One region of the Brevibacillus sp. NPDC058079 genome, then DNA from elsewhere that is predicted to be linked to it. Evidence: riboswitches for the same ligand, from Rfam matches in the RefSeq annotation. Region 1 holds a riboswitch; the other holds the start of a gene.
What was found. Region 1 has a riboswitch for FMN ahead of ribD (bifunctional diaminohydroxyphosphoribosylaminopyrimidine deaminase/5-amino-6-(5-phosphoribosylamino)uracil reductase RibD). Riboswitches for the same ligand answer to the same signal wherever they lie in the genome.

Region 1 (10,402 bases):
ACTGGAATACCGTTACTCCTTATTTCAGTGTGCCAAAACCGACTATATCCACATGAACTTTAACGTTTAATTTCGCTTTTTTATAAAGGGCGAGACCCGTTTCGCGCGTCCACTTGCCATAATATTTTTGGCGAATGCTCTCCTCAAGCTGCGCCGGGTCGACCCCTTGCTTTTGAAAACGTACCAGCATATCCACGCTTTCCTTTTTGATTCGTTTCTCAAGCTCTTGAACCATGGTCCGAAATTGAGCCCGCTTCTCCAAATCCTTGCTGCCTGAATAACCCACCAGCATCCCTCTTACCCGAAGCTCGATGTTGATGACAGGCTTTTTCCGGCTGCCTTTGCTTCTTACTTTCGTTTTTGCCCGCACAAAATCGAAGATGACCTTTTCCGTTTGTTTTTTACCTGCCTTCGTCTCTTGCTGGAACTCGAAGCTCATACGGGGCAAGCGTTCTCTACCCAGAAACCCCTGAACCAGCTTCCCCTCTCGCTGTGAGTACATTCCGATCATCCGGTCTACTCGAAAAAGGGCTGCCTTGGTGATCTGAATCTCTCCGTCACTGTGGATGAGATAAGGAACATTAGGGTCCATCGTGTTGCTGGTCATCATAAAAACAAAATCGTGAATGGTCGCAAACGACGAAAAGGCCGTTTCCACTCGCGGACGGAGCAAGTTGTTCAAATACGTGTTGATTTCTGGCCTGTGGTTATAGGTTCCTTTGATGACATCTTTCGCTTTTCCTTTTACGATGGCAATGTATACATTTTCTCCTACAATCGGATTGCGATAAAGATCAAGGATGACTTTTCCGATCCCTACTTTTCGGGCATATTCTTCACTGAACAAAATCACACGCAATTGCGAGAGGGACATGGTTCTCTCTGCTTTTGTCGCGAAATTCAGCATCGCCTCGCTCGTCATCGAGGCATAAGTCGAGTACACCTGTGTGGACTCCTTATTTTTGGAGGGAACTGGTACCGATACGGTGATATCGATCTTTTCACGATCCACATAATCGAAGCCCATAACCCCAATCATCGCCATGTCTTCCAGTGCAGGCCGTTCGAGTTCGCCCCCACACCCGCAAAGGCTGAGCAAGAGGATAACCGTAACAATGAACCTGCTCGCCCTCTTCATGATACATGCTCTCCTCTACCGAACCTCAAGGAATGCAGCAATAACAAAAAAATCGGCCACAAGATCAATCCATAGGCCATATAAACAGTCACCTTGTCATAAATGTAGCGTTGTTTTTCTACAGATAATGGCCCCACAATGAATAGAAACGAAATGATTGTCGGTAAAAGCAGATGCCACAGCCGAGTCTTTTCTGCCATCTCTTCAAGGCCGGTACGGGCAACCCACAAGTATCCCGTGCTCGTACTGAGAATGAGGAAGACCCAAAGGCCAATCCCGAGATTTTCGATCCGCTCCAAAAAAGACAGCTCTACAGCCTTAAACAAATTCAAAACGGGATAAATGAGATTGTCCATTTGCCATTCGGAAAAATAAGCTACACTTGTGATCAAGATCATGACGTACAACAAAACCACAATCCATACCCCAATCAGCACATGCTTGTGTGCCTTGTTCTTCTCTTGGATATATGGGTAGAAAAACAGGACCAATTCATACCCAAGCATGCTCGCGTAAGAATTGTGCACCGTTTCGGCTATACTTCGCCAATCTGTATTAAAAAGAGGAAAAATATGCATCATTCCTCCCTTTTGAAATCCGTACTGCAAAAGAAAAATCATCCAGCCCGTAAAAAAGAACGTTAGCAGGCAAAAACGCGCGATCAATTTAATGCCGCCGTTTGTAATGTAGACCATGACCAATGTCAATCCAAGCAATGGCAGTGTGACTGTCTGATTGCTCAGCATGGAGGTTTGCACCAGCCTAACGTATCCTTCATTGGCGGTAGATACGTTTAGAATGGCGTAGACGATGATCAGGATATTGAAACAGCGTCCCAGCCATTTTCCCAACAGCTTTTCGTGAATCCGAAAAAGATTATCCTCTGGATAGCGACGGCACAAGGCCATCATCGGAATTAGCGTTAAGCTGACGATGCATCCCAGCAAAATCGGAGACCACCACAGATTGTAGCCCATTTTACTTGCATGATGAGCCAGTCCAAGTAAATTAACCCCCACCATCGTATTCATAATCAATCCGATTACCAGGATCGGATTCAGGCTGTGAATTCTCCCTCTATCCATCTCCCTAGTCCTCCCCAACTGGCCGGACATGCTTTTGCTTTGCCCGGGACATGCGGTTGCGATTGACGATAAACCTTAATGGTGCACGTACGAGACTATTCATCAAATCGGTCCATTGACGCGGAACCCCCGGAGCCATGTACGGCGTCCCGAGTGATGTCAGATTGAGCAAGTGTGCGAATAAAAACGCCAGTGCCAGTAGCTGGCCGTACATGCCCAATACACCTGCCATCAAGATGAAACCATAGCGAACGAGCCGAATCGCATTACTCATCAAAAAATTGGGTGGCACAAAAGAAAGCAGTGCCGATACGGAAACAAGGACGATCAAGATATTACTGGCTAACCCCGCTTGTACAGAGGCAGTCCCGATCACAATACCGCCAACGATACCGATTGTCTGTCCGATTTTAGTCGGCATGCGTATCCCCGCTTCCCGCAGGATCTCGATGACGAGCTCAATAATGAGCACCTCGATCACGGGCGGAAAAGGCACCCGACTGCGTGATTCAGACAAAATCGTCAGTAAAGCGGGGGGAAGCATTTCCGGATGATACGTCAAGACAGAGACGTAACTGGATGTGAGCATAATGGTGATAAATAAACCGAAAAAGCGAATCATCCGCAGCAAGCTTGCCGTTGACCATCGATTGTAAAAGTCTTCGGGGCTGCTAAACATCTCCAGAAAGGAAGTCGGGCAGATTGCGGCATCCGGGCTGCCATTCAGCATGATCACGATTCTACCGTCCAACAAAGCTGCTGTTGCATTGTCAGGCCGCCCCGTCAAGCCAAACTGCGGGAACGGAGAGTACGGCTTGTCCTCCAGCATTTGCTTCAATATAGGCATCCCGACAAATCCGTGGTAAATAACATTGTCGATCCTTTTTTTCACACGCTCCACATTTTCCGCGTTCGCGATATTGTCCAAATAAATCACAGCTACCTTGTTCTGCGCCTGGGTGCCAATCGTGTAGCTCGATACTTTCAGATGAGGCGTAGCGAGTCTTCTCCGAATCAAAGACAAATTGATCTCCAGCATTTCAACAAAGGAGTCTTGCGGTCCAAGGACGGTCGCCTCCGTCTCGGATTTCGTAATGGAACGATGCGCGACCTGAAATGTATTCACATGCAGAATGAGATCCCTTTCCAAGAAAAACAAGATGGTATGACCACGTAGCAAGTTACTCATCAACGTCTCCATATCGTCGAGAAGACATTCCTGTGAAAAGGGGAGCGCCTGCATCGGATCTTTACCATCAGAACGCTGCAACGGAAGAAAGACATTCTCATAAATCTGGGACACATCCACCAGCGTATCGAGAAAAAAAACGTGTACCTCTTCGTCATTCATCTTCAATGACAAGCTGCTGAGGTCATCCACGTTTTGCATACATTGTTTTACCATATCCGGTGTAATTTGTTCGATGCGCCGCTTTGCTTGTATGGCCTCTACTTGCGCTCTCCACCAATCAGTCGGCTTCACGCTAGATCCCCCCTTTATTCAGGAAAATCTTTCTTACTTTGACCTGTCCGTGGTGATTTTATCCAAAAAAATAGAAAACGGGAGCCGAAGCCCCAGCTGAAATATCTCGTTCTCCATATGAACTGATTAGGCGAACTGCTTAGATAAATTAGCCATTTCGATCGCTGCCGTTGCTGCTTCCCAGCCTTTGTTGCCTGCTTTTGTTCCCGCTCGCTCGATGGCTTGCTCGATATTGTCTGTCGTCAAAACACCAAAAATAACAGGTATCCCAGTCGATAGAGATAGGGACGCAACTCCTTTTGCGGTCTCATTGCAGACGTAATCGAAGTGTGGAGTGGAGCCACGAATGACAGCTCCCAGTGTAACAACCGCATCATAGCGACCGGATTCCGCCATTTTTTTAGCGATCAACGGAATTTCAAATGCCCCTGGTACCCAAGCCACGTCTACCTGCTCATCTTCTACGCCATGACGCTTCAGGGCATCGAGCGCCCCTCCGACCAGCTTGCTTACGATCAATTCGTTAAAACGTCCTGCCACAATCCCTACACGCAAACCTGTTCCAACCAAATGTCCTTCAAAAGTTTTCATGCTCATTCCCTCTCCTTATCCGTGCAGATGAAGCAGGTGACCCAGCTTCTCTTGTTTTGTTGATAGGTACTGTTTGTTGTGCAGATGCTCCTGCATTTGAAGCGGCACCCGTTCTTCTACTGTTAATCCGTAACCGGTAAGCCCGCGGATTTTTCGTGGATTATTAGTCAAAAGCCGCATGCGTTGCACTCCTAAATCTCGCAAAATTTGCGCACCGATACCGTAATCTCGCAGATCAGCGGCGAATCCTAGCTTTTCATTGGCCTCAACCGTATCCAAGCCTTCCTCCTGCAACTTGTAGGCACGTAGCTTATTAATCAAGCCAATGCCTCTGCCCTCCTGGCGCATGTACAATAAAATGCCACGTCCGTTCGCTTCGATCTGTTCCAATGCAGCGTGTAGCTGTGGACCGCAGTCGCAGCGATGAGAGCCGAAAATATCTCCTGTCAAGCACTCCGAGTGCACGCGGATGAGAATGGGCTCATCCGGTCCGATCTCTCCCTTGATGAGAGCCACATGCTCTTTACCATCCAGCTCGTTCGTATAGGCCGCCATCCGAAAATCACCGTAGGCGGTCGGAAGCTGCACTTCGATTTCCCTTTTCACCATGGATTCCGTCCGCATCCGATACGCTATCAAGTCTGCGATCGTAATCAGCTTAAGATCAAAGCGGCGTGCGATCTCTTGCAATTGCGGCAGACGTGCCATGGAGCCATCCTCGTTCATAATTTCGCAAATGACTCCCGCCGGTATGCCCCCCGCCAAGCGAGCCAAATCAACTGCCGCCTCCGTATGTCCCGCTCTGCGCAATACACCGCCAGACTTCGCGATTAACGGAAAAATATGTCCCGGTCTACGGAAATCTTCTGCGGTCTTTTGATCATCCAGCATCGCCAAGACAGTCTGAGAGCGCTCATGAGCGGATATCCCTGTGTGTGTACTCCCTTCATCGATGGACACGGTAAAAGCCGTTCCTTGCTTGTCTGTATTGGACTTCACCATCGGATGGAGCTCCAAACGAGTTGCGTGCTCTTCTGTCACCGGTACGCAAACGAGTCCCCTTCCATGTGTAACCATGAAGTTGATCATTTCAGGCGTAGCCGCTTCGGCCATGCAGACAAAATCTCCTTCGTTTTCCCGATCCTCATCATCTACCACGATGACCGCCTTGCCCTGACGCAAATCTTCTAATGCTTCTTCTATGCGATGAAACATACTTTCTCCCTCCTTCTCACGCGAAGCCATTTTCCTGCAAAAAGGCTAGACTGAGCCCGCCAGATTTCTCTGTACCGCCATGGTTTTGATAACCTAACAAACGCTCTACATATTTGCCGATGACATCTGTTTCAAGATTCACCAAGTCCCCAGGTCGTCTGTCTGAAAGACTCGTATTCGCCAGCGTATGCGGAATGATTGAAACGGTAAAACCGTTATCGTTTACGTCCACCACGGTGAGACTGATGCCGTCTATGCAAATCGATCCACGGGCAATAACATACTTCAACAGCTGCGGTTTGGCCTCAATCCGAAACACGACAGCATTCGCATTCACCTCTCGTGAAGCAACCATTCCAGTCCCATCTACATGCCCGGAGACGATATGCCCGCCAAAACGGTCCCCCAGCCGCATCGCTCTCTCCAAATTCACTCGCTGTCCGCTGCGTAATTGCCGCAAGCTCGTCTTGTTCATCGTCTCTGGCATCACATCGACGCTAAACTGACGATTCGTATAAGAAGTAACCGTAAGGCAAATGCCATTGACCGAGATACTGTCCCCGAGCTTCACCCCTTCGAGTACCTGCTGTGCGCGGATGACCAGTCGACTCGCCTGCTCGTTCCCTTGAATCGATTCCAACACGCCCACTTCTTCGACCAGTCCCGTGAACATGCTCTCTCCTCCTCACTTGCTACGTCTGATCCTCCCATTGTGGGTACCCGATGATTTGTACATCACCTTTCCCGATCGGTGCGATCGTCACATTTGTCAGCTGTACCGCTTCTCCCATCGTCGCAAAGCCTTGACCACCGAACGGCGAGGGCGCGCCGCTTCCCCCGATCAGCTTTAGCGCGATATGGCTCACGACCTTTTGAATTGCTCTCGCCTGCAAAAAGGAGCCATTGACTTCCTGCCCGCCTTCCACAAGCAACGAGGTAATCCCCAGCTCTCCCAGCGTATCCAGCACCTTTTCCACGCGAATTGGCGCTTCCGTCGTGATGACCTTTACTCCTCTTACCGCAAGCAGCTTCTGCTTTTCCCTTGGTGCTGCATCTGTCGTAAAGATCCATGTCTTCGTATCTGCATTCTGGACGACACGGGCATCCAGCGGCGTCCGTAAATGACTGTCCAAAATCACGCGAACTGGCTGACTTCCAAAACACTGCTCTTCCTGGCGCGCCGTCAACAGTGGGTCATCAGCGAGAATCGTCCCAACCCCAACCAGGATCGCATCGTGCTGCCTGCGCAGTTCATGCACCTCTGCACGAGCCTCTGCTCCAGTAATCCACCGACTGTGTCCCGAGAACGAAGCGATTTTCCCGTCCAATGTGCTGGCCGTCTTTACCGTTACAAATGGACGTCTGGTCTGGATGTAATGGAAAAAGACTTCATTGAGCGCCTTCGCTTCCTCTTCTCTCACGCCCACCGCCACTTCCATCCCTGCTGCCCGCAGCATCTCCATTCCTCTTCCCGCCACTAGTGGATTCGGGTCGAGCGTCGCTACAACGACACGACTTACATCAGCTGCGATCAGCGCCTCTGCACACGGCGGTGTTTTCCCGTAGTGACTGCAAGGCTCCAGCGTCACGTACACGGTCGCGCCTTGCGCTTTTTCCCCAGCCATCCGCAGTGCGTGCACCTCAGCATGGGGCTCTCCTGCCCGCAGATGCGCTCCCATTCCCACGATGATTCCATCCTTCACAATCACAGCTCCGACCATGGGATTCGGGCTGGTTTGGCCTCTTGCCGATCGTGCCAGTTCCAGCGCCAGATCCATGTACTTGCTGTCCTGTTCCATACCGCACTCCTTTCTGTTCCATCATTCCAGCCAAGCACAACGCAAAAAGCCCTTGAAACCTCAGAACGTTTCAGGGCATAGGGAAAGAAGCCTTACCTCATCCGTTTTTCGAAAAAACAAATGAAGAAAGCACAAAATCTTCTTCCATCCGGACTGTACCGTCGGCTCTGGGTTTTCACCAGATCAGTCGCTGTAAGCGTGGTCAGCGAGTCGCGGGCTCAGACGTACGTACGTCATTACCGCCGGTCAGGAATTTCACCTTGCCCTGAAGATTGTCGCTATGAAGTTTTAACGAAAAACAAAAACGCCCATGAATATTATGCTCAGGGCGTTCAGAAAGAAGCCTTGTTTCTACCGTTTTTTGAAAAAACAGCGAAACAGGCCGTTCCAAATACCTTCTCCCATCCGGACTGTACCGTCGGCCTTGGATTTGCACCAAGTCAGTCGCTATCAACTGCTTACGATAGCGAGTCGCGGGCTCAGACGTGCGTTCGTCATTACCGCCGGTCGGGAATTGCACCCTACCCTGAAGGCTGGTATTCAGTTAGGCAAAGTATAGCACATTTTTCACTATTGTCTGTAATCATTTATTGGAGAAGTGCACTTACTCTTGCTCGCACTCTTCGAGGACCGTCAGGAGTTCTTTCAAATCATTTATGTACGCCTTTGGCACAACACCATTTTGCTCCATGTCCTGCTCATTCCCTTGATAGGCAATAAAAGCGACTTGTCCGTCGCAGGCCGCCTTACCATCGATCCACGAATCCCCGATCATCGCCCAAGCCGAAACAGGCCAATCTGGCTTGCGGCTGCGAATAGAGTGAATGCCCGATGGAGATGGCTTCAAGGTCGTCATCTGCTCGCGGGCGACGATTTCGTCAAAGTAGGAGGCGATTCCCGTCTCGTTCAAAGCCTCCTCTGCAGCGGCATACGCGTTGTTGGTTAGGATATACAGCTGATAGCGGTTCTTTAACTCCTCTAGCACTTCTACCGCGTGCTGCTCCAATACAGCTCCATGCATCCCTTCCTTCTCGATCGCGGTTACCGCATCCCACATCGCTTGCTCCAGCTCTATCGTCATCTGCTCCGCTTTTCTCCCGATCTCAATGAGCTGCGATGCGGTATGCTTTTCCCACTCAAGTGTTGGAGAAACGATCCCATTGTCTGCCCATAGCTGAAAAATAGCCCGCTTCATCTCGGTAAAATTGATCCTGGATTGCAGCAAGGTGTTGTCCATATCGAAAATAATGCCTTTTTGAAAGGTTCTGCTCATTTTGTGCCTCCTTTTTTGACAATACGCCATGCTGGTTCAAGAGTTCACCCATGTGGGGGATACTTCCATTTTATCAAAAAGAGGACCATCCCTCAGTCATTTAATAACTTTTGGGACAGCCCTTTTTGGGTTAGGTATTGTGTTCCTATTGCTTCTTCTTGGCGCTGTCTACTTCATACGGTACATCCTTTGGAACTCCACCAGCTGGCCAGTCTTTTGCCTTTTTGGCAAAGTCTGGACGAGGCTTGGACAAAATATAGGCTGCTAGGTCCGCTGCTTCTTGATCTGTTAACGAGCCTTGCTTGATACCGCCCATTTCCCCTAGAGGCATATTGCGTTGAATGTAGCCAGCAGCTTTGGAAATTCGGGCCATACCTGCACCAATATTGAAGGAGTTATCCCCCCATAGCGCTGGTCCAGTGTTTGGTCCTGTTCCTGAACCATCAGCTGCATGGCATTGCAAACACGATTTTTGAAAGAGGGCTTCTCCATTTGCCACATTCGGTTGAGGTACGCTCTTCATATCGTTTTTCTCTATCCACGGGCGCTCTTTAATTCCTACTGGTACATCTGTTGAGATATATGTCAGATAGGCAACCATCGCTCTCATTTCATCGCTGTTGTAAGGCAATGGCTTTCCGTTCATGCTTCGTTGAAAACAACCATTGATGCGATCTTCAATGGTAAGCACTTTGCCTGACCTTGGAATGTACTGGGGATAGACTGCGGTGACACCCGTTAAAGGGGAGGTCGCATCCATTCCGGCATTACCGTGACAGCTGGAGCAGGAGAGCTTATTCCCTGTGTATTCAGGGATCACTGTGCTCGTTTCATTCATTAACTTATGTCCATACTTAATCGATTCTCCCAATGGCCCTTCTGGCACCTTGTCCATACTAGGCGGGGTGTAGGAATCTAGATTGATCGCTCCAGCTGCCCCACTCGCTGTTTTATCTTTGGCCTCACTCGCTGTTGAGGTGGGTTGAGCCGTCGGCTGTGTAGCACAGCCTGCAAAGACCAGCATCGCCACTACCACCATAGACAGCTTCTTCCAGCCTGTCTTCTCTTTTTTTATCATAGGTCTCACTCCTCCATGTTGATCGTGCATTCACTACAGGAGAGTAGCAAGAGGCGTGCCATACGATAAAAGCAGGAAAACGAACGGCTTGACGCTTCCAAACAGCAAGAAAAAGAAAAGACCATGCCAAAATGTCATGGTCAGTACGCGACAAAATGTCACGGTCGCAGCTCGTACTCTTCGATTTTTCGATACAGGTTGCGTACGCTGATCCCTAGCTTCTCAGCTGTCTTGGTCTTGTTCCACTGCAAAACGTCCAGCACATGCTTGATATGTTCTCGCTCTACATTTTTCAGTAAAAATGCCTCTTCCTCCCCAGTTTCTGCTGATAAAAAGAGCTTCCTATCTGACGGGTTGTGAAGTACTGACTGTTCGTGTGGAAAGAGATCCTTGTCGTCAATTTCCTCTCCTTTTGCCAAAACGACAGCACGTTCGATCATATGAGCCAACTCTCGAACATTCCCCGGGAATGAGTAGGCCAAAAGAGCTGCCTGCGCTTTCACAGAAAGCGGTTTGACTGGATACTTACGCTTAAGTCGATTCAAAAAGAAAGCCGACAGTGGCAAAATGTCCTCTCTTCTCTGGGTGAGAGGTGGAATCGTTATATCCATGACATGCAGCCGGAAATAAAGATCGGATCGGAACGTTCCTTCTTCCACTTTCTTTTCCAGGTCGGCATTGGTAGCAGCAATGATACGAACATCCACCTTGTGCAGAATCGGGCTCCCTATTCGGCGAAA
Region 2 (10,402 bases), on a different contig from region 1:
CCTGAGCCATCGGAATGCTGATTCTTCCCGTGCCGCAAGCGAGATCCAGCACTTTTCCCCCTGCCAGCTTGGCTTGTTCCAGATAGAACTCAACATCACCCGCAACACCGCGTTGAGTGAGATCATAGTAGTCAGCCCATTGATACATATTGCTCATCTGGTCCTCCTATGCTTGCATTTCTTCTGATTGAAGGTAGGCCATAACGAGCTTTGCCGTGTTGTCGAGCGCTTCTTTATGTGTACGTTCATGGGAATGGGATGCATCTACTCCCGGTCCGATCAAACCATGGACAACGTCATATCCAGCTCTCAGTGCAGCACTTGCGTCAGAACCATAGTAGGGATAAATGTCCACTTGGTAGTTCAGACCGTTCGCTTGTGCGAGCTTGGTCAGATGGCTGCGCAATCCGTAGTGGTAAGGTCCTGTGGAATCCTTCGCACAAATGGACACGCAATACTCATCTGTCGTCTGTCCATCCCCAATCGCGCCCATGTCGACAGCCAGGTACTCCACCACGTTGTCAGGGATGCTGGAGTTGCCGCCGTAGCCGATCTCTTCATTATTGCTGATAAAAAAGTGCGTGGTGTAAGGCAGCTTCACGTTGGATTCACTCAGTTCTTTCAGAACCCCTAACAGCACAGCTACGCTTGCTTTGTCATCGATATGACGGGACTTAATAAAGCCGCTATCCGTTACAGTCACGCGAGGATCAAAGGAGACGAAATCTCCGACGGAAATCCCAAGTTCCAATACTTGCTCTTTGTTTGTGACCTTTTCATCCAGTCGGACTTCCATGTTCGCATCATTGCGTTCCGCTTTCCCCGCTTCTGAGCTGTATACATGCACAGAAGCTTTGGTGGACAAAATGGTACCGGTTACAAGACGACCGCTGCTAGTCTCTACAGCGCAGTGCTCCCCTTCAATCGCATTGAATGCAAAGCCGCCGATCAAGGTCAGCTTCAAACGCCCGTTGCTCTTTATTTCTTTTACCATCGCGCCCAGCGTATCGACGTGAGCTGTCAAGAGTCTTGCCTTTTCGTTATTGGCCCCCGCTACTGTTGCCACGATTGCCCCTTTGTTTGTCCGTTTATAGGAAACGCCAAGCTTTTCTAACTCTTGTGCAACCCAGGCCATTACTTTTTCCGTATTGCCGGATGGACTTGGGATGTTCGCCAATTGGCAAAAGCTTTCTACAACATATTCCGTGGATACACTCATCTGTATGTTCCTCCATTCGCCCATTGCGAAATAAACGTTACGTTAAGATTGAAGTTCATCCTTAATAAATTGAAGCACTTCCTGCACATGTCCTTTGACCTTTACCTTTGGCCACACTTTTGCAATGTTGCCTTCTTCGTCGATGACGAACGTCGTGCGTTCTATGCCCATGTACTCTCTTCCGTACATTTTTTTCAATGCCCACACACCATAAGCCTCTGCCACCTGGTGATCCGGATCTGCCAGAAGTGGAAAAGGCAATTCGTGCTTCGCGATAAATTTGTCATGCGATTTCACAGAATCCGGACTGATCCCGAGAACAACTGTATTCAGCTCAGCAAAGCCCGAATGGAAGTCACGAAAGTCGCATGCTTCTGTGGTACATGTCGGCGTTTGGTCCTTCGGATAAAAATAAAGCACCACATTTTGTCCATGAAATTGGGAAAGTGAGATGGTCTGATTGTCGCTCGCCTGCAAAGTAAATGCAGGTGCAGCTTGTCCTACTGCCGTCAAACTTTTCCCTCCTCTCAATAATGTCCTGTTTTCGCTGGTCCCATTTTACCACAATCTAGTAGTCACTTCATCCGCATACAAGTTGCGCTTTGATTCAGAAAAGGATAGAATAAAAAAAAATAAAATTTGGCCTAGTCAGTTGGATGGTGAATTCGCATGAAAGAGTTTTTTGAAGTAACAGATCCAGAAGCGCTAAAATCGCTTGCTATAGCGGAACGGGTTAAAATTTTGGAACTCTTTGAAGATTTGGAGCCCAGAACGGCCAAACAAATCGCTACAGAACTAGGCGAAAATGCTGCACGGCTACATTACCATGTAAAGGAGCTCGTGCGTGTTGGGCTGCTTGAGCAGGTGGATACCCGGGTAAAAGGCTCTATTGTGGAGAAATATTATGAGCCTGTTGCCAAGGTCATTCAGGTCAAGCTCCAATTGATGATTGAAGAAAACGCTCAACAATTAAGTGATGTCATGTTTACTCCGTTTCGTACTACGGAAAAGGACCTCATGCGAACTCTCAATCGCTTCGTCGCAAGCGACCAAGATGTTAGGAAAGAGTATCAAAATACGTTTGCTTATAATTTGACTGAATTTTATTTGAGTCAAGAGGAACGTAATCAATTTGTAGAAGACATCTCTGAGCTGTTACAAAAGTACAAAGGGTTCAAAAAGGAATCTGGCCGTCGAAAATTCAAGTTTTTCGACACCCTGTTCCCATTGACTCCAGCTGACCCAACAGATGATTCAGATGATCCTTTTGATGATTCGGATGAGTAAGTCACCAAGAAAACCATCAGATACGATGGTTTTCTTTCATTTTCTAATCAAAGGAGGACTCCCATGCGGACGATCTTGTTTGATTTCGACGGCACAGTTGCCGATACCCTCCCCTTGATCTTCACCGCTTTTCGCTCTACCTTTCAGCAGTTTTTACAAGAGCATTATACCGACGAGCAGATTGTAGCTCTCTTTGGCCCCACAGAGACAGGCATTTTGCAAAACAAGCTTCCCTCACATGCGCATGACAACGCCCTCGCTCATTTTTTTCGTGTATACACAGATGAACACTCCCGCGTACAAAATCCTGAAAATATCCGAAGCATGCTCGACGAACTTCACGCAGCAGGTATCCAAATGGGAATCGTAACAGGAAAAGGGCGCAAAAGCGCTGACATCTCCCTTCGAGAATGGGGATTAGATTCGTATTTTTCCGTCGTGATCACAGGGGATGAGGTCACACATCCAAAGCCTCATCCAGAAGGTATTTTTACTGCTATGAAACAACTAGGCGCTACGCCTGCGGAAACCATTTTCGTAGGTGACAGTGATGCTGACGTGTTGGCTGGTCGAGCCGCTGGTTTGCGAACAGTCGGTGTGGATTGGCTTTTGGTTACACAAAAGTCGGGAAAATTCGATCCCGAGCCTGACTACCACTTTACGGATGTGCAAGCTTTTACCGATTGGATACTCAAGCGCTAGATGAAAAAAGGGTGTGCCCTGCCGCCGAAGCGTGGACACACCCTTTTTTTGATTAATACGCCCGTCCGAACCAGACGCTATGCTGTGACTCTTTGCCGCAGCAAATGCAGGCATTCTTTTGTACAGGAGGCTCAAACGGGATGTTGCGAGAAGTGAACTTGGTTTCCTCTTTGATCTTCGATTCACAAGCATCATCCCCACACCAGCCGGCTAACACCCATCCGCTCGTTTTGTTTTCGCTCTCGCTTTTTGCAATATGAGCGGATAGCTGCTCCAGTGTATCGATCCCCAAATGTGAGTTCTCATCACGAAAGGCTAGTGCTTTTTGGAACATATTTTGCTGAATCTCTTCCAACAGTTGAACAACTGTCTGCGCGATACCTTCAAGTGAAACCGTCACCTTCTCCCCTGTATCACGACGAGCCAGAATTACTTGACCATTTTCCACGTCACGCGGGCCGAGCTCCAGACGTAGAGGAACCCCGCGCATTTCCCACTCATTGAACTTCCAGCCTGGTGTTTCTTCACGAAGATCAGCACGGACACGCACGCCTGCGGCCTTGATCTCGTCAAAAAGTGGATCAAACGCCTCCATGACTTTCTCGCGCAGCTTCATCGGACCGACTGGGATCATAATAACCTGTGTCGGAGCCATGCGAGGCGGCAACACTAGACCGCGGTCATCGCCATGCACCATGATCATCGAACCAATCAGTCGTGTAGAGGTTCCCCATGATGTGGTGTGAACGTACTTGAACTGATTGTCACGATCCAAAAACTTAATTTCAAAGCCGCGCGCGAATTTATCGCCCAAATAGTGCGAGGTGCCCGCTTGCACTGCTTTGCCATCCTTCATCATCGCTTCAATGGAATACGTGTCAACAGCACCGGCAAAGCGTTCACTCGGTGTTTTTTGTCCCTTCCAAACCGGAATGGCCAGCTCCTGCTCGACGACCTCTCGGTAAATCTCCAGCATTTGCATCGTTTCCTGACGAGCTTCCTCCTCTGTCGCATGTGCCGTGTGGCCTTCCTGCCAGAGAAATTCTGATGTCCGCAAGAACGGCATCGTCCGCTTTTCCCAACGAAAAACGTTTGCCCATTGGTTGATTAATACAGGCAGGTCGCGGTAGCTCTGAATCCATTGGCTGTACATATGTCCAATGATCGTCTCGGAGGTTGGACGTAGCGCGAGCTTTTCCTCTAACGGCTCGCCCCCAGCCTCTGTTACCCAAGGCAGCTCTGGATTGAAGCCCTCGATATGCTCTTTTTCTTTTTGAAAGAAGGACTCGGGGATCAACATCGGGAAATAGGCATTGCGATGCCCTGTCTCCTTGAAACGTTTATTCATCGCCTCTTGAATTCGCTCCCATAGCTCAAAGCCATCCGGCTTGAACACGATGCAGCCGCGTACCGGTGTGTAGTCCATCAAATCCGCCTTTTTGATGGCATCGATGTACCAACGCGAAAAATCCTCCGATTGCGGTGTAATTTCTTTTACAAACGCTTTGTCCTCTTTCATCCGTCTACGCTCCTTTTTGTTCTTACGTAAAATGCAAAAAATCCCCCATCCCAAAAAGGGACGGAGGATCAACTTCCGCGGTACCACCCTGATTGACTACAGCATACGCCATAGTCCTCTCGATAACCCGATAACGGTGGGCATCCGGCTAAGCTCTTCACCAGCGGCTTCAGGATGGGGTGCAGTTATCCTTTACGTATCAGCCTTCCAGACTAGGGCCGACTCTCTGTCACGTGGGAATAGCTGCGGGTCCTTTCATAGCCTTTTGTGACTATCTATTAACTAAACATATTAGCGAGTCACATCGTGGTTGTCAATTGTTGGTACGCGCAGCGATTCTTGAGCCGAGCTTCACGTAGATCGGATACGCAACCACTGAAATCATAACACCTTTGAAGAGATTGAATGGGACGATTCCGTACAGTACCAATGACCAGATACTTGTCGCATTGAACATGGTCAAGAGCTGTTCAATCGGCATTTGATAAAGCACAGCGTACGCAGGCAACAGCACATAAGCATTTGCCACAGCCATGACAATCGTCATCAAAATCGTTCCCAGAGCGAGACCAGTCAGGAAGCCTTTTTTGCCTTGGCCCAGACGCTGCATGTAGACAGCCGCAAAAATAAAGCTTGATCCTGCTACGACGTTTGCGAGTTCACCGATCAAAAGACCGTCTGTATTTTTGAAGAGCATATGCAGTGTATTTTTCAGTACCTCGATAATAACGCCGGCTACTGGTCCGTACATGAGTCCCCCGATCAATGCCGGGAGTGTACTGAAGTCGAGCTTCAAAAAGCTTGGCATCAGCGGAACAGGAACCTCGAGATACTGCAGAATAAATGCAACGGCCGCCAGCATGGGAATCGTCACCAGCTTTTGGGTTGCACGTGTGCGCGAAGAATGCAGCGCTGTTTCTTTCATGTTTACCATCTCCTCATTTTTCTACTCCTTCTTGAGGAATGGCAACAGTCGTTGTAAGCTCACACGTCTTGTTACACAAACAGAATAAACCCTGTGGCTATAAGTTCCACAGGGCATTTGCAAGCGTATGACAAACCATGCACAAATAAAAGGTACAAGAAACTAGAGGGCTGGCCTCTACGTTCTCATCCCGTTTGCACAGGCAAACAAGCACGTGTGATAAACGTACTGTCGTCATCCTTCTCCCATCCAGACTGTACTGTCGGCTCTGGAATCACACCAGATCCTGCACTCCGTCGCTACTTTCAGCTCGGGAGGCTCGCGGGCTTAACATGCATAAAGCATGATCACCGCCGGTCGGGAATTTCACCCTGCCCCGAAGGAATGTGTAGTTGTATACAGCATATTATACTGCTGTTTTTTGATTTGACAATAGAGGAAACTGCCAGCTCGACACTTTTTGTTTATTTTTCCTATTTGTTTAGTAGGGATAAAGGTGATCAGCTTGGTTGTTACCTTGACCAAAAAGAAATAGACCGCTCTTGAGTTGACAGCTCTGCGGTCTATTTCACAACATAGTATTGAGCCGCACCCCTTTGCGGGAAGCGCCTATTGTATCGACCGTTTCGGTTGCAGCCGGGACGGTCTTTTTTTACTTTATGCTTTTAGATCTCGTTACATCCAATATTACCACAACGACTTTGGATTATAAATCATCAAGAATCGCTATTTGTATCAATACGCCCCTATGAACCCGCTCCCCGATATTTCGTGACTCCCCAGTTCCAGACTAACAGCCCAATCCCGAAGAAAATAACAGCCACTACCGGCGTCATTGCCGCATATGTGTACCAGACTTCCTTGCGCAAAAAGTAAGCCGCTGGATAAACACCCACGAAGGCAAACGGCAGCACGTAGGTGAGCACAAAGCGAATCGCCTTGTTGTACACGTCTACCGGATAGCGCCCATATTGCTGGATGTTGTAAATCATCGGGGCAATCCCTGTCCGCGAGTCGGAAAAGAAGCTAACCGCAGCAATCGCAGTATACACGCCACCGTATATCAGTGCCCCGCTGATCGAGAGCCCGATAAAGATGAACACGTCGTACCAGTAAAACGACAAATCGAGTTGAATGGCAGCATACCCCATGATGATGATCCCGGTTATGACTCCAAAAATACGGTCTGGTGCAATCGACTCGAGACACACCTGTGCCAGATTGTGAATCGGTCTCGTCAGGATGCGATCCATCTCGCCCCGGATGATATACCTTTCGTTGAAGTCCCAAAAACCGAAGAACATCGAGAACAACGCGTATGGAACCAAAAAGAAACCATAGATAAAGATAATCTCGTCACGCGTCCAATCCCCCATAAGCGGAACATGCGTGAACACGACAATAATAAAGACCAGATTGATCAACTCAGAAACCAGATTGGACACAAAATCCCCGATAAAATCCGTTCGATAGGCAAGTCTCGTCTTGAAATACTGACTCAGGTAGTCGGCAAAAATACTGAAAATATGTCTCATGTTTTGCATGCTCTACCCTCCTTGCACAACCAGCTTGTTGCGGGCAAGACGCCACATCACCAAGATGGGAACCAGTATGACAAACATCCAAATGACCTGAAAACCGATCAATTCCCAGGAACGCTCCGTTGTAATCGCACCTGTGAAGATCAGGCTCGGATAGTAGTTGACCGCCTGAAATGGGAGATAACCCATTACCGTTTGCGCCCAGCCCGGGAAAAAGCTGATCGGCAGCACGAGACCAGACAACAGATCCACCACGACCCGCTTGGCTCGCATCATGCCATCGTTTCGGAACAGAAAGAAAGTCAGCAAGCCTGTTACCAGATTGATTTGTGTATTGATCAAAAACGCACACATCAAGCTGATCAAATAAAGCCCCCATCCAGTCGCTGTCGCCGGGAAGCTGAATGGAATGATCAGGCTGATAAGGAAGATCCCTGGACCCGCGAAAAAGAGAAAGCGAAAGATCCCTTCCCCAAACGCCTGCGCCGTTTTCACGGACAAGTAATTATAAGGGCGTATCATTTCGATCGCGACCTTGCCTTCTCGGACGTCCTGGGCTATTTCTGTATCGATGTTGTTAAAATAAAACGCCCGCGACATCCAAGCAATCGCAACGTAGGAAGTCATCTGTTCCACCGTAAGCCCGCCCAGCTGCTGCTGGCCTCCGTAGATTGCTCCCCATAAAAAGTAGTACGCACCGATGTTAATCGCGTAGATAATGATCCCGCTGTAATAGTTCACACGATAGGCAAGCATCGTCAAAAACCTCATGCGGATGAGTTCCATATAAAGCTTACGCATGGCTAGCTACCTCTTGGTCTGAGGAATAAATGTTGCGAACGATATCCTCTGTGCTCGTCTCCTCAATTTTCACATCGCTGACTTCAAACGATGACATGACTGTCGACAAAACAAAGGGCAGCATTTCCTGACTTCGCGCTACTTTTACACTAAGGGTAAAATCATTGATTTGCTTGATCTCACAAGGCATCTCTCCCAATGCCTGACGAAGTGCGGCTGTTGAAGTGCGCTTTTTCATTTGGAAGGACACCTCTGTGCCATTGCCCCATTTTTCCTTGAGGTCATTCAGCAAGCCATCGAAGATCAGCTTCCCTTTGTCCATGACAAGCACGCGTTTACAGAGTGCTTCGATGTCTGACACATCGTGAGTCGTCAACAAGATCGTCATATTTTCCGTCTCATTCAGATTGCGGAGAAACTCACGGATTTTTTGCTTAACGAGCACATCGAGTCCAACTGTCGGTTCATCGAGAAACAGTAGACGTGGCTTATGAATCAATGAAGCTGCCACTTCACAGCGCATCCGTTGTCCGAGACTCAACTTGCGTACTGGCTGACTGACGAACGGAGAAATATCCAGCTCCTCAATCAAACGCTCCAGCCACTTTTCTCCTTCTGCATCGTCAACCTTATAAACACTTTTCAACAGACGGAAGGACTCTAGCGGAGATAGGTCCCACCAAAGCTGAGAGCGCTGCCCGAAAACAACTCCGATGGATCGAACATACTCTTCACGCTGCTTGAAAGGCACATAGCCGTTAATGACGATTTCACCGTCGCTCGGGGTCAAGATACCTGTCAGCATCTTGATCGTGGTCGATTTTCCGGCACCATTTTCCCCAATCAGCGCGAACATTTCCCCTTCCTCTACTGTAAAGGAAAGGTCATCCACCGCATTTACCGTCTTGTACTCCCGACTAAACAAATCACGAAAAGCACCACCAAGGCCCGGTCTGGACTGATGGATGCGGAAATCCTTTTGTAAATGATTTACTTGAATCATGGAAAACCGTCCTTTTTTCTTCGCTTAAATACCATTTGTAGTGTATATGAGCCAATCGATTTGTGCAAAAGGCAAACTGCACCAAACTGTTAATGAAGATTAAGGATCATTCCCGTTTTGTCGTCTGACTTTTTGAAGCGGATATAGCGTATGCATTCGGGATCTTTGTTTTCCAGAGAGATGAGATCGTCTGTATAACGTTGCAGCCCTTTATGTACGATTGGCAGGACCGTCTCTTCCCACTTCGGCTGTGCTTCACCTAAAGCTCTCGGCATGAAAAGACCATCCGTTGCCAGCACCAATGCCTTCACGCCAACTCGATTGATGCGTCCATACTCGATAAAATCCCGACAGGCAACATCGCCATTCAATACGCCATAGCCTCCTGGTCCATTCGCCTGATAGCGGTTATGGATCAGGATGTCCATACATCGTTCGTACAGCTCTGTTCGGGTACACAATCCTTCTTTGATTCCTTCTTCCCACTTCGCCAAGGCTGCCTGTTCCAAATGGCTGACTTGCGTATGTGTCAGGGGTCGCACAGTCTCATCATCATAAACGACAAATATCATGCAATCTCCCAACTGCGCGTACTCGATATGGGCATCTCCTACACGGACGACTGCACAGGCCGCTCCCCACAATGCTTCCTTTTTCTTAAGATCGATGCCGCTTTGCTGCATATGCTCCTGAAGTGCTTCGTTTATCGTCTCCAAATAATCGTGCAAAGCTACATCCTCCGGCATTGCTTCCAGCTGCTTTTTTACGAGCTCTGCAGCGATAGCTCCACCTGTCTGTCCTGCTGCGTTCTCATACGGGATCAGCGACGTAATGCCGTCGATGACCGCATACACATGCTTGACCTGCTGAATCACATAGGCGTCCTCATTGCTTTTGCCGCTTCCTTTCATGGAGATGCACTCAAGTTTCATGATGACCCCGCCTTTACCCATGGAGTGATTTGCTTGAAAATTGTATCATTTTTCCTTTTCTTCATCTATAGCTCTCCGTTCATATCCAGTTGTTGAACAGCTGTGGTAAGATAATGAAGGACTTTTTCCAAAAGAGGTAGTTCCAACAGAAAAGAGGGAATATGCATGAAACGTGAACGATCCGCGCAACTGCACGAGGAAGCACTCGACGTCATTCTAGGCGGGGTGAACAGCCCTTCCCGCTCTTTCAAGGCTGTAGGCGGGGGAGCACCCGTAACGATGGAACGTGCCCAGGGCGCGTATTTCTGGGACGTGGACGGCAATCGATATATTGACTATTTAGCAGCATATGGCCCCATCATTACTGGCCATGCACATCCACATGTGACCAAAGCGATTTGCGAAGCAGCTGCCAACGGAACCCTGTACGGTACTCCTACTCCATGGGAAATTACCTTCGCAAACATGATCCG

Region 2: linked by a shared signal. The riboswitch ahead of ACFVS2_RS18180 (ECF transporter S component) and the one ahead of ribD (bifunctional diaminohydroxyphosphoribosylaminopyrimidine deaminase/5-amino-6-(5-phosphoribosylamino)uracil reductase RibD) in region 1 are both predicted to bind FMN.

The regions. Positions count from the first base shown of each region.
Region 1 is NZ_JBHVSO010000004.1:217,610-228,011, forward strand. It holds gene ACFVS2_RS14260 (Ger(x)C family spore germination protein) at 20-1,138, opposite strand; gene ACFVS2_RS14265 (GerAB/ArcD/ProY family transporter) at 1,135-2,223, opposite strand; gene ACFVS2_RS14270 (spore germination protein) at 2,228-3,706, opposite strand; gene ribH (6,7-dimethyl-8-ribityllumazine synthase) at 3,833-4,297, opposite strand; gene ACFVS2_RS14280 (bifunctional 3,4-dihydroxy-2-butanone-4-phosphate synthase/GTP cyclohydrolase II) at 4,313-5,512, opposite strand; gene ACFVS2_RS14285 (riboflavin synthase) at 5,529-6,185, opposite strand; gene ribD (bifunctional diaminohydroxyphosphoribosylaminopyrimidine deaminase/5-amino-6-(5-phosphoribosylamino)uracil reductase RibD) at 6,205-7,311, opposite strand; FMN riboswitch at 7,444-7,588, opposite strand; FMN riboswitch at 7,701-7,849, opposite strand; gene ACFVS2_RS14295 (HAD family hydrolase) at 7,916-8,584, opposite strand; gene ACFVS2_RS14300 (c-type cytochrome) at 8,730-9,662, opposite strand; gene ACFVS2_RS14305 (sigma-54-dependent transcriptional regulator) at 9,821-10,402, opposite strand, start outside.
Region 2 is NZ_JBHVSO010000006.1:7,241-17,642, forward strand. It holds gene ACFVS2_RS18150 (class I SAM-dependent methyltransferase) at 1-157, opposite strand, end outside; gene ACFVS2_RS18155 (M42 family metallopeptidase) at 167-1,219, opposite strand; gene bcp (thioredoxin-dependent thiol peroxidase) at 1,262-1,732, opposite strand; gene ACFVS2_RS18165 (winged helix-turn-helix domain-containing protein) at 1,889-2,506, shown strand; gene ACFVS2_RS18170 (HAD family hydrolase) at 2,570-3,208, shown strand; gene proS (proline--tRNA ligase) at 3,261-4,727, opposite strand; gene ACFVS2_RS18180 (ECF transporter S component) at 5,041-5,652, opposite strand; FMN riboswitch at 5,886-6,040, opposite strand; gene ACFVS2_RS18185 (ABC transporter permease) at 6,399-7,196, opposite strand; gene ACFVS2_RS18190 (ABC transporter permease) at 7,200-7,994, opposite strand; gene ACFVS2_RS18195 (ABC transporter ATP-binding protein) at 7,987-8,997, opposite strand; gene ACFVS2_RS18200 (protein phosphatase 2C domain-containing protein) at 9,087-9,929, opposite strand; gene ACFVS2_RS18205 (glutamate-1-semialdehyde 2,1-aminomutase) at 10,095-10,402, shown strand, end outside.